DNA from 4 places in the Alteromonas sp. ABH4_456 genome. Region 4 is predicted to be linked to each of the others. Evidence: predicted binding sites of a transcription regulator. Region 4 holds the regulator's gene; each other region holds the start of a gene.
What was found. The regulator sigma-54, encoded in region 4, starts transcription at its own class of promoters, with help from an activator protein. The targets are predictions, from matches to a motif close to GTTGGCACGNNNNTNGNNT.
Positions count from the first base shown of each region.

Region 1: xdp1 (exosortase-dependent surface protein XDP1) is a predicted target of sigma-54. The motif match lies at 2,038-2,056, and genes of this name have one in related genera.
Region 2: ACXAG2_RS14300 (DUF4168 domain-containing protein) is a predicted target of sigma-54. The motif match lies at 1,289-1,307, and genes of this name have one in related genera.
Region 3: hmpA (NO-inducible flavohemoprotein) is a predicted target of sigma-54. The motif match lies at 1,970-1,988, and genes of this name have one in related genera.

Region 1 is NZ_JBSWXO010000019.1:366-3,546, reverse strand. It holds gene ACXAG2_RS19795 (tetratricopeptide repeat protein) at 1-1,010, opposite strand, end outside; gene xdp1 (exosortase-dependent surface protein XDP1) at 1,095-1,991, opposite strand; gene pssA (CDP-diacylglycerol--serine O-phosphatidyltransferase) at 2,320-3,141, shown strand.
Region 2 is NZ_JBSWXO010000009.1:61,109-64,289, reverse strand. It holds gene ACXAG2_RS14305 (PHA/PHB synthase family protein) at 1-721, shown strand, start outside; gene ACXAG2_RS14300 (DUF4168 domain-containing protein) at 789-1,187, opposite strand; gene phaR (polyhydroxyalkanoate synthesis repressor PhaR) at 1,463-1,879, shown strand; gene ACXAG2_RS14290 (phasin family protein) at 2,115-2,732, shown strand; gene ACXAG2_RS14285 (phasin family protein) at 2,759-3,106, shown strand.
Region 3 is NZ_JBSWXO010000014.1:113,957-117,137, reverse strand. It holds gene ACXAG2_RS18460 (GreA/GreB family elongation factor) at 1-331, opposite strand, end outside; gene hmpA (NO-inducible flavohemoprotein) at 736-1,926, opposite strand; gene norR (nitric oxide reductase transcriptional regulator NorR) at 2,124-3,181, shown strand, end outside.
Region 4 is NZ_JBSWXO010000003.1:363,619-366,799, reverse strand. It holds gene lptA (lipopolysaccharide transport periplasmic protein LptA) at 1-186, shown strand, start outside; gene lptB (LPS export ABC transporter ATP-binding protein) at 192-917, shown strand; gene ACXAG2_RS06940 (RNA polymerase factor sigma-54) at 1,013-2,497, shown strand; gene hpf (ribosome hibernation promoting factor) at 2,530-2,817, shown strand; gene ptsN (PTS IIA-like nitrogen regulatory protein PtsN) at 2,826-3,181, shown strand, end outside.

The sequences.
Region 1 (3,181 bases), on a different contig from region 4:
TAACGTTCGAAATCGCCAACCGCTTTTTCGATGTTGCCATTAAAATAGGCAGTAAGGCCGCTGATATAAATAAGTAGCGGTTGGGATTCAACTACGTCCGGCGACAACTCGGAGAGTGTATTACTCAGTTTCTGAATTTCAGTACTGTTTGATGTGACCGTCTGTTCCTGTGTCATCAACCAGTTGTTAAGCAGAATAGCCAGTGGATCGTCCGGAGTACGGGACATTATTTCATCCACATAGGCACGGGCACTTTCAAAGTCATCTCTGGCAATGTAGATATTAACCAGATTACGCAGAGCAATAGGATCGTCTGAATTTATTTCAAGTGCACGTTTAAAGTCTTTGATAGCGGTATCAACGTCGCCCTGACGGTAGCTGAGCTGACCTGTCAGGCGCCACAGAATGGCACTGTTATCATCAATTTCGCGGGATTGTGCGAGAAAGTCTTCAGCGGTATCTGTATCACCGGCCCGCATTGCAATTGCAGCAAGTCCGTTCAGCGCATTGTCCTTATTATAGGGCATGGCAAGCATGTCCTGATAAGCTTGTTCGGCACAGACGTCATCGTCAAGTTTGGTACAGGCTGTTGCCCGGATCTGTAGCCAGCTTGATTTTTGTTTAGAGCCCAGACGCTTGTACTCCTGAAAATCAAGAATGTCGCGGAAGCGGTTCATAAACAACCAGGCTGTTCCCAGCGGTTCTGCAACCAGATTCAGGTCAGCGCCCATGTCGATGGCTTCCTGAAACTCCAGTTCAGCAGCACGCACATAACCGTTTTGCAGAAGCAGGCGACCCATTAATATCTTGGAAGTCAGGTTATCAGGATCTTTTTGCAGACTATTTTTCAGGTGAACAAACGATTCTTCATATCGTTTTGCATTGTAGGCTTCCAGTGCCTGTTCATAATCTTCAAAGGTTGTAGCATGGGCTGATCCAATAAGGCTCAGTCCGGCCAGACCGAAGAGCGCGCAGCGCACGCGTGAAGCTAACATCCGTTGATTTTTCATAATTCACCTGAATTTGCCGAACAAAAAAGGTGGCATTAAGCCACCTTTTTACGGGTAATGCCTGTTAAGGCTTAATCATTACGATTAAGCACTACGTCTTCTGCGCCACATTGCCAGGGCGCCGCCCATGAACAACATTGCGAATGTACCTGGTTCAGTTACCTGCGTTGTTGGTGGCTCTTCACCTGGCTTTTTGTTAAAGCCTACGCTGGCTAACTTGAAACCGTCATCGAACATATCGTAACCGATGTCGCCGAAGACTGTGTTATACGCTCCGATAATCCAGTATTGAGAATAAACATTATCCAGACCGCTGATTTCTGCTAAATCAGTATCGTCACAGTTCAGAACATCAAATGAACCGACTGCCAGCGCATCACCTGCTATGTCGCCCCATGTATTCACGCCTGAAGTAAGCATAGATGTATCACTTAGTGCTGCAACAGAAACCTGTGTATCCGTTTCCTTCCACAGCCAACTAAAAGTTGCACCGGTAACATTTACTTCTTCGTCGAAGGAGATCAGTACGTAGTCAAAATCTGTTTCCACATATTTCTTACTGCTCCACCATGAAGAGTTAATGATTTCCTGGTTATCAGCAGAGTGAGCCGGAGATGATGTTCCTTCGTCTGCATTGATTACACCATAGCCATCACCATAGTTTTGAAGTGTGGCTGCTTCAACATTTTCGTCTTTGTAAACATAGTTACCAGAAGTATATTTAGTTGAAGCTGCTGTATCAGAGTAAGCAGAAGCATTGATGGTTACACCATCAACTACTGCATTGCTGATACCATCACTGGCCAGACTGTACATTAAGTCATCTGCGAAATAGTCAGCTGCATTACAGCTATCACCTGTGTTGCCACCATTACCACAGCCGTTATGCCAATTGCCTTTGTAGCCAGTTGCCATAGCCGGTGCAGTAATAGCACTTGCAAGGACGAGTGTCGTCACTGACGCGATCTTACTTATCTTCATATTAAAAACCCCTTTTATACCTCGATTTCATACCTCAATCCGATTTAAGCACTTACTGTGCCATTGTTCATGTTATTGTTTTTAAATAAAAAGTTGGGGCTGGATCTAAGTTTGAAAATTCCTACGTAAAAAATACTGACATGATACAAAAGTAGTTAAATTAATTTTATTTGTTATAATTCAATGTTTTACTGGAAGATCTTGCAAATTAAATTGAGGTATGTCAGCTCATACTAAGTAATAATCATTCTCCGATATATTTGAACCGTGCGTAGTGCGGGTATGTATGAAATAATGGATTGGTCAGTATTAATTAACTTGAGGTTTTATGACGGACACAAAAAGGAAAGGCATCTACCTGTTGCCTAATTTACTTACCACCGCAGGGTTGTTCTCGGGTTTCTATGCCGTAGTCGCGTCTATGAACGGCAGTTTCGAAGCTGCTGCGGTTGCCGTTTTCGTTGCAATGATATTTGATGGACTCGATGGAAGGGCTGCCAGGATCACCAACACCCAAAGTGCGTTTGGTGCTGAATACGACTCTATGGCCGACATGGTGTCCTTTGGGGTTGCTCCGGCGCTTGTTGCTTACAACTGGGGTTTAAGTGAATTAGGTAAGCTGGGATGGCTCGCCGCCTTTATATATGTAGCTGGTGCAGCGTTACGTCTGGCGCGGTTCAATACGCAGGTGGGTATTGCTGACAAACGATTCTTTCAGGGGTTGGCAAGCCCGGCTGCTGCAGCCGTTGTATCCGGGTTGGTCTGGGTAGGCGTTGAATATGATGTGAATGGCAACGATTACGGTTTTGTTGTAGCACTGATAACCGGTGCGGCCGGCTTACTTATGGTAAGTAACTTTAAGTATAACTCTTTTAAAGAAGTAAACTGGAACGGCAAAGTTCCTTTTGTTGCGCTTCTTATTATTATGCTTATATTTGTAATTGTGGCGACAGAGCCTGCATTAGTGCTTTTCCTTGTCTTTGCCCTTTATGCACTTGCCGGACCCATTAATACATTCCGTACGGTTGATAAGGTAACGCTTCAGGATGTAGTGGGGGATCATGAAGAGAAGGACGCCGATTTTTCTGTTGATGATGATAAGGCAGATGAAAAAACTGTTGATAATGATGAACCAGAGCATAAGTCATAGCACCGGTTACCTGAAATAATCTAGAAAAGAGATATCAGAA
Region 2 (3,181 bases), on a different contig from region 4:
GACCACCTTGCTGGACTTCAGTGAACCCGGCGAAATTGGTAATTACCTTACCGAAGATGCATTACCTGTGATGGAGCAGAACGCAGATATTAAGGGTATTTACGACGGCCGCATACTGGGCCTGAGCTTTAGTTTGCTGCGGGAAAATAACCTTTTCTGGTCGTATTTTATTAATAACTACCTTAAGGGCAAAGACCCTGCTGCGTTTGATATTTTATTCTGGAACAGCGACGCCACCAACATCACCGCGGCCTGCTTTAAGCAATATATCCGCACCATGTACTGGGAAGATAAACTGAAAGTGCCGGGGGCAGTAGAAATTGACGGCATTCCCATCGACCTTGGAAATATCGATGTGCCGGTGTATTTCCTGACTACTCTGGCAGACCACATTGTGCTGTGGCAGGGCGCGTACAAAGGTACACAGCTGGTATCAGGCGATACACGCTTTGTACTCGCCGGGTCGGGACACCTTGCAGGGGTAATTAACCCGCCAGATCCCGGGAAATATCCGCACTGGATTAACGACAATTTACCGGCAAGTGCCAGCGAATGGTTTGATGGTGCTGTGAAGCAGGAAGGCTCATGGTGGCCAGACTGGCATGCATGGTTGCAGGGTCACCGGAAAACAAAAGTGAATGCCCCGCAGCCCGGTGAAAGTGAAAAATATCAGGCCATCGAAGCAGCCCCGGGCAGTTACGTGAAAAAACAGCTGGGATAAACCGGCAGACAAAAAAAAGGGGGCGTTCAACGCCCCGCTTTACTTCTGTCTACATGAGGATTCAGTATTACGATTCGCTGTTCTGTGTTTTAGCGATGTCCAGTACGCGGGATCTTAGTTTTTCATCCGTTTGTACCAGTTGTGCAATGGTCGTGTAGGTTTGCACCTCAAGACCTGTTTTTTCAATTTCTGTTACCATTTCAGTTTGTGCAGCCTGCTGAATTTGCTGCATCTTCTCAGGTGTTTCGTCACCTTTCAGTTCAGACTGATATTTATCTGCAACATCACTGACCGCATTCATCGCGACTGTAAATTTCTCAAGAGTTGCATCATCGAAATCCTTCGACTGTGTCATCGGCGCACTTGACGGGGCAGCCTCTCTGGTTTCCTGAGCTGCCTGTGCAGCGAAATTTAACGTGCAAGCAACAGCGAGGCTCATCACAAGTGATTTGACAAGTTTAGTCATAATAATCTCCGGTTTCATTTGAATTGCCTGAAATGCGTTATCTTCAAATGAATGTGATTAAAAGAAAGATAATCCGGCTATTCAGGCTCTCAACAGTGATACAGCGATAACTATGCCAATCACGATTTAATCAATAATTTCAGAAAGTTAACAAAAATCAGATTTTCTTATCAGTGAAAAAGGTAGTCAGAGTGTCGCTTATTTTCACACCTTTTAGGTTGCCGCAGCGGCATTTTGTGCGTTACTCTCATTTCAGCATCGCCGGAGGTAACATTATGATCATCATTAAAAAATATCCTAATCGCAGATTGTACGACACATCTCAGAGTCAGTACGTTAACCTCGATTATATAAAGGCGTTAATCAATGAACGTCAGGAATTTAAGGTGATTGATTCCAAAAGTGAAGATGACATTACCAAGTCATTATTGCTGCAAATTATCAGTGAATCCGAAGCCAACGAAAATCAGTCACTGTTGACAAATTCGTTACTCAAACAACTAATCCGTTATTACGACACTGACATGCAGGACTTTCTGCGACAGTACCTTGAACAATCTCTTGTTACCTTTATAGAGCAACAGGATCAGGTGCAGGGTATGATGAAAAATATGATGGATAACACGCCCTTCGGTATGTTTAACAAAATCATCGAACAAAATATGGATGCCTGGAAGAAGAACCAGAAGTAAGTATCACATACTGGCAGGGGAGCAATTCTCCTGCCCCGGAACGGACAGACCTGCCACATTTCCTCTTCAATGCTGCAGAGCAGCATAAAAAGCTATTTGCTTATTAAATATTCGTCTAAACATTCTTGCTGCACCGCAACATTTTTGTTGATCTCTGCAAATACCCTGGTTAATATCTAATCAAATCTTGCTGCAACGCAGCAGAAGGACTTTATCAACTGGTCGGGAGAAGAGTATGTTTGGCAAGTTTTCAGAACAGCTGAAAAGTACCACTAAACCGGTACATACGCTGTTTGCTGTGAATACAAAAACGCTGGAAAGTCTGTCTCAACACCAAACCACGTTATTCACGGGTTTGTTGAGCGACAGTGTTCGTTACATTGAAGCGGTAACGAAACAAACAGAGTTTAAAGGTGTAATGACAGCGAATTCTGAACTGGCTGAGTCAGTGCGTGAACGCATGACCAGCGCGTCAAAAGACACCTACTCCACCCTTAACGCTATGCGTGAAGAAATGACCGAAGTGATGGCGGCCAGTTTGGCCACCGCTACTGAAGAAACCAAAGAAACAGTTGAAAAAGCGACAGCAGCCGTGAAGAAAACCACAAAAGCTGCCGCACCGAAAAAAGCTGCGCCTGAAGCCGCGAAAGCGCCGGTAGAGGCAGCAGAAAAAGTGGCTGAAGCAACAAAGGAAACTGTTGAGAAGGCCGCTGAAGAGACAAAAGCCGTTGCTGAAGAAGCAAAGGAAGCGACTGCTGAGGCAAAACCTGCCGCAGCAGCAAAGAAACCAGCAACACGTACCCGTCGCACGACTGCTAAGAAGACTGCGACAACGACTAAATCAACTAGCTAACTTACCCCGGAAACTGGAGACTAGTAATGTTTGAGCAAATGAACGAGCAAATGAAAAGCGCAATGAAGCCGATGACTGACCTTGCGACATTGAACATGAGTACAATGCAGGATCTGGCAGAAAAACAGAACGCCCTGTATTCATCTCTGTTATCTGAAAATATGTCTTATTTTGAAAAAGCTTCTCAGCAGAAAGATCTGTCTGGTCTGGCTGAGATGAACAAGGCATATGTTGAAACTATTCAGGAAACTGTTACTGATGCAGCGAAAAGCTCATATGCAGTAATTTCTGATGCACAGCAGAAAGCTGGCGAGATGTTCAAAGGTTTAAGCGACGAAATGACTGCGAAATTCCAAAGCGCAGCTAAAGCATAAGTCCCTCCTGAGCGGCCTTCAGAGGCCGCTCAGGTTACCCCACATCAAGTGAACCTTTTCATCCCCCAAAAGGTC
Region 3 (3,181 bases), on a different contig from region 4:
TACTCCAGCTAATTTTTTGACCAGCTCTTAAACCTAGTAATGCCGAGCCAATTGGTGCGAAAATTGAAATGCCGTCTTCGTATTTATGCATATCCAATGGAAGGCAGAGTGTTTTAGTCAAGTATTTATCAAACTTACTTATTTTAAATGTAACCTGAGAACCTATTGCCACCACGTCTGGAGCAAGTTCTTTAATGTTAACGACTTTGGCGCGAACTAATTCTTTTTCTAATTCGTCAAACTTTTCAGCCGGTAATTTAATTTTTCTTAGCTGTTCTTCAATATCACTCAAGTCTTCATATGAAATTGTGATGTTAGGTTTTCTTGACATGATAATCCTTCCTCTTTGAATTAAAAATCACTCGCAGGAGAGCCTTCCCTGTGAGGAAATAGAAATTTAGTCTATAGCTTTAATTTATTCCGGTACGGAATTTCTGGTTTTAGATAAATAAGAGGCGGCCGAATGCAGAACTGCATCCGGCTTAATTGGGTAAGGTGAGTAAAATGCTCTTGTTGAGATTACAGTGCTTAGTCATGATTTCCTCATTGCTGTCACTGATATTAATACTTAATAAAAAAATAACAAGAACTTTTAAGATTATATCGCTCCGTATATATGGAATTAGCAGTGAAAAGTTCTGAGTTTTTCACCATGAGCAATATTTTATTCTTTAAGGTATTTTTTTGGCTGATTTATCAAAGAGTTTATTGGCGTCAATTATCGTTGAAACTTGATTAAACTTCTTGATGCGGTCCGAATAATTCATAATTGATTCGCGATTGACTGACGCCCAAGGCTAATAATTCATGCTTGATAGCAAGCATAAATTGCAAAGGTCCACAGAGATAAAACTCGCCCTCTTTCAGTGGTAAAGAACCTTTAACATCTTCTATTTTCATTCTTCCGGTAGTTTCATTTTGACTACTGCTAACGTCATTTTCATACCACGTGTGCGACTGCAGGTTCAGAGTATTCTTAACACTCTCAACATGTCCTTTGAAAGAATGCTGATTTCGATTTTTACATGCGTGAAGATAGGTCACCGGATGTGCGAAGTTCTCTTTTACTAAAGAATCTAACATCGCTTGCATAGGCGTCAGACCCACACCTGCAGAAATCAATATAACCGGAGTATCAAGTTGTTTTAGATAAAAGTCCCCGGCAGGGGGCATGACCAGGACTTCATCGCCAACATTTATTTTTAAATGAAGATAATTAGACATTACACCACACATTTCACCCAGGCCTTCCCGTTTAACACTAATGCGATAGGATTTTCCATTCGCGGCAGTTGATAGTGAATACTGCCTTATTTCATCATGCTCACTACCATGAGGATGCACCTTTATTCCTAAATACTGGCCCGGTTTATAATCGATAACACTACCGCCATCGACGGGCATTAAGGTAAAACTGGTTACGAGTTCGGATTCGGTCTCTTTTGAGACGACAGAAAAGGCTCTGAAGCCAGACCAGCCTCCTTTTACAGCAGCCCTTTGTTGATACAATTCACTTTCAACTTTAATGAAAATGTCTGCTAATTGACCATATGCAGCTGTCCATGCATCTTCAACATCAGGAGTAAACGCGTCCGGAGCCAATTCTCTCAATGTCTCAATCAGATGATGTCCCACTATTGCGTACTGTTCAGGCTGGATATTAAAACTGGTATGCTTGTGTGCAATACGCATAACGGCATCTGTCAGTAGCTCTAACTGATCTATGTTGGCAGCGTATGCAGCTATCGCATTAAATAGAGCCGCTGGCTGACGACCTGTTTTCTGATGCGTCATGTTAAATATATTTTTAAGCTCAGGATTATGTAAGAACATTCGGGCGTAAAAATGTTCGGTAATTGCGGTTCCTCCCGAAGCAAGTAGTGGAATGGTCGCTTTGACAGTATCTATATGAGTTTGAGTAAGCATTAACATACCTTTAATGACGTTAAGTATTTGGTAGCTATGAGTAATGCGACTCGTGTGCCAAATTTTATTTCACTTAGTATCAATGTGTTACGAATAACTCTTTAAGATATGTGTCAAAATGACTCATCACTTAATCGGCTAATTAGGATCGTTTGTGTCATAATGACCTATACTTCGTGTTAATACAAAATGGTCTCATGAGTAAAATATCTCAATTTAGTTTGGTTAACTTTGCCCTTGATCTGTCCGCCGCAGTTTCGATGAATTGTTTTTATGAAAGTTTGATTTCTGCCGTTTGTGCAACTATTAAAGCAGATGCTGTAGCACTATTGATTTTTCGACAAGAGACACTTGTTCCCGTTGCGCAGAGAGGGTTGTCCGATGACGTCATGGGGCGACGGTTTATTCCAGAGCAACATCCACGTTTAAAAGCAATCTGTAGCACGAGAGCGGTCACTCGCTTTTCAGCTGATTCGCCGTTACCAGACCCCTATGATGGAATGATTGCAAGTCATAACCATAATATGAACGTACATTCCTGTATGGGAATTCCTTTATATAAAGATGAAACGTTGCTAGGTGTAATTACTCTCGATAGCATGGAGCCTAATGAGTTTGATGCGCTTGATGCCGCTTCAGTTGACACACTGTCCAGGCTGGCAGCCCGGCTTTTATATGCTGCGTTATATATCAGAGAGTTAAATAAACAGAAGACTCATACTCAGCATGTATTACGGGCAATGAATGAGAATAGCTCTGAGCATCATCAGGGTGAAGAAATAATAGGAAATAGTGTTACGACAAAAAAATTAAAGCAGACCATTCGACTGGCAGCTTCGTCCGACCTCACAATTTTAGTGCAAGGTGAAACTGGTGTGGGCAAAGAACTTGTTGCCCGTGAGCTACATTATCAATCAAACCGGCGGAATAAACCGCTCGTATATGTAAATTGCGCTGCTATTCCTGTTCATCTGATAGAAAGTGAACTCTTCGGCCACGTGAAAGGTGCGTTTACCAGTGCCGCAAACGACCGCGATGGTAAGTTCTTACTTGCTGATGGCGGAACATTATTTCTGGACGAAATTGGAGAGCTTCCGCTTGAAATTCAGGGTACATTGTTGAGAGTAATACAGAATCAGGAAATCCAGGTGGTCGGTCAGGATAAGAGCCGAAAAGTGGACGTTAGAATTATTGCTGCTACGAATAGAGAGTTAGGGCATGAAGTTCAAAATAAACGCTTCCGGGCCGATCTTTA
Region 4 (3,181 bases):
CAGCAAGATACCAGCATGGTCCAGGGAGATAACATCACCTATGACATGTCAAAAGAGCAACTTCTGGCAACCGGCGGTGAAAGTAACAGCAACGGCCGGGTAACCACGGTTTTCCGTCCTGACACAGTTAAAGAGCTGAAGGAAGAGAACAAGACTTCAGACAGTAACGAAAACGAGGGTAACTGAGTTACATGGCAACCCTGAGTGCGACTCACCTGGCAAAGTCGTATAAATCACGCCAGGTCGTCCGTGACGTTAGTTTATCGGTTTCTACCGGACAGATAGTAGGTCTGCTGGGTCCTAACGGTGCAGGTAAAACCACAACGTTTTACATGATTGTGGGTCTTGTGCCGCTGGATAAAGGCAAAATCCTCATTGATGAGCAGGAGCTGACGCACCAGCCAATGCACGAACGTGCCCGCCGGGGAATTGGCTATTTACCCCAGGAGGCATCCATTTTCCGCAAGCTGACCGTACATGAAAACATCATGGCGATATTACAGACGCGTAAAGACTTAAAAAGTCATCAACGTGAACAGGAAGCGGATGCACTACTTGATGAATTTAATATTAACCATATACGTAATAGTACAGGTATGAGTTTGTCGGGTGGCGAACGCCGCCGGGTTGAAATTGCCCGCGCACTGGCAGCCAATCCGCAATTTATTTTGCTCGATGAACCCTTCGCCGGAGTTGACCCGATTTCGGTTAATGATATAAAGAAGATCATTCAGCACTTACGGGACAGAGGTATCGGTATCCTCATCACCGACCACAATGTCAGGGAAACCCTTGATGTGTGTGAAGAGGCCTATATCGTCAGTCATGGAGAACTGATTGCTCAGGGCACCGCAGAACAGGTATTAAGTAATCAAAAAGTTCGTGATGTATACCTTGGTGAGCAATTCAGGCTATAGTTAAGATATCGGGATGAGCATTTAGCGGAGATTTCGCCACCGGCACTCACACCGCTACAACCGGATGTCCTTTTTAGAGTTTATATAAGACGTAGATGAAACCATCTTTACAGTTAAAATTTAGCCAACAACTAACAATGACGCCTCAGCTTCAGCAGGCGATCAAGCTATTGCAGTTGTCTACGCTGGACTTACAACAAGAAATTCAGGAAGCTCTCGATTCTAATCCTTTGCTGGAAGTCGACGACAGCTCCGACAACGATGTAATTGAGAAAAATAACATCGACAATGATGACAGCATGCAAGAGTCTGCATCAGCCTCGTCTTCTGACAGCATGGATACCGGTGAAGCACTGGAAAAGAATGATTTACCGGATGAGCTGCCCATCGACAGTACCTGGGATGAGTACATTTCTGCGTCTTCTGCCCCCGCGCCCGGCCCTTCCGGTGGTGATGATGAACAAATCTTTCAGGGTGAAACCACCGAAAATATTCAGGACCATCTGCTGTGGCAAATGCGTCTGACACCTTTTTCTGACACAGACCGCGCCATCGCGCTGGCGATCATCGATTCCATTGATGAGTCCGGCTATCTAACGGTTACAGTTGACGACATTCTGCAAAGCGTAAACAGTGAAGATATGGAAGAGCCCGTAGAAGAAGATGAGGTTGAGTGCGTACTTAAACGTATTCAGCTTTTTGATCCTCTCGGTTCCGGCTCCCGCACACCGCAGGAGTGCTTGTTAGTTCAGCTGGCGCAATTTGCACCGGAAACACCGTGGCTGGAAGAAGCCAAACTACTGCTCAGAGAGCATTCCGATCTGTTAGGCAGTAAAGATTACCGTACGTTAATGCGTAAAACCCGCCTGAAAGAAGATCAGTTACGGGAAGCGATGCGTTTGCTGCAAACGCTTAATCCCCGTCCGGGCAGTGCATTAATTACGAAAGAACCCGAATATGTCATTCCGGATGTATCGGTTGCTAAGAAAAATGGCCGTTGGGTTGTAGAATTAAACCCCGACAGCCTGCCTAAGCTCAGTGTTAATCAGCAGTATGCTGCAATGAGCCGTAAAGCAAGAAACAGCAGTGATTCACAATTTATCCGCTCTCACATGCAGGAAGCAAAATGGTTTATTAAGAGCCTTGAGAGCCGGAACGATACGCTGCTGAAAGTAGCAAATTGTATTGTTCAGCAACAGATGGGCTTTTTTGAGCATGGCCCTGAAATGATGAAACCAATGGTGCTGAATGATGTCGCAGAAATGGTAGATATGCACGAATCTACTATTTCCAGGGTAACAACGCAGAAGTACATGCACACGCCCCGTGGTATTTTCGAGTTGAAGTATTTCTTCTCCAGCCACGTTGCCACTGAATCAGGTGGTGAGTGTTCATCTACAGCGATTCGCGCCCTGATTAAGAAGCTGGTTGCCGCTGAAAAGCCAAGCAAGCCACTGAGTGACAGCAAGATTGCTTCGTTGTTGGCCGATCAAGGCATTATGGTTGCCCGGCGAACAATAGCAAAGTACCGGGAATCCTTGTCGATCCCGCCGTCTAACCAACGCAAAAGCCTTATCTAACTTAAGGCTGCTCAAAATAAGGAAGACGAAATATGCAAATCAACCTTTCTGGTCATCACATTGAGATCACTGATTCTTTGCGTAATTATGTCGATACTAAGTTCAGCAAACTGGAACGTCATTTTGACCACATATCAAATGTGCACGTTATTTTAAATGTTGAAAAGCTTAGCCAAAAAGCAGAAGCAACGGTTCATCTTAGCGGCGCGGAAGTCTTCGCCTCTTCCGAAAATCAGGACATGTATGCTGCCATTGACAGCATGGTCGATAAACTCGACAGGCAGGTCCTGAAACACAAGGAAAAGCTTAAAAAGCACTAATTGAATTCATGGATATACAAGCCATAGTCAGCCTGGACCGCACCGAGTGTGCGGTCCAGTGCAATAGCAAAAAACGCATTCTCGAAATCATCAGCGGGATTGCAGCTAAAAATAACCCCGATGTTGATGAAGCCACCGTATTAAGTAGCCTGCTGGCCCGTGAGCGAATGGGCAGCACGGGTATAGGTAACGGCATTGCCCTCCCCCACGGTCGCCTGGCCGGACTGGAAAAAGTTATCGCCATTGTGGTTACCAGCACACCCGCCATCGATTTTGATGCTATCGACAACAAACCTGTGGATATTTTCTTTACTCTGCTTGTCCCTCAGGAACAAACCGAAGGGCATTTACAAACTCTGGCCAT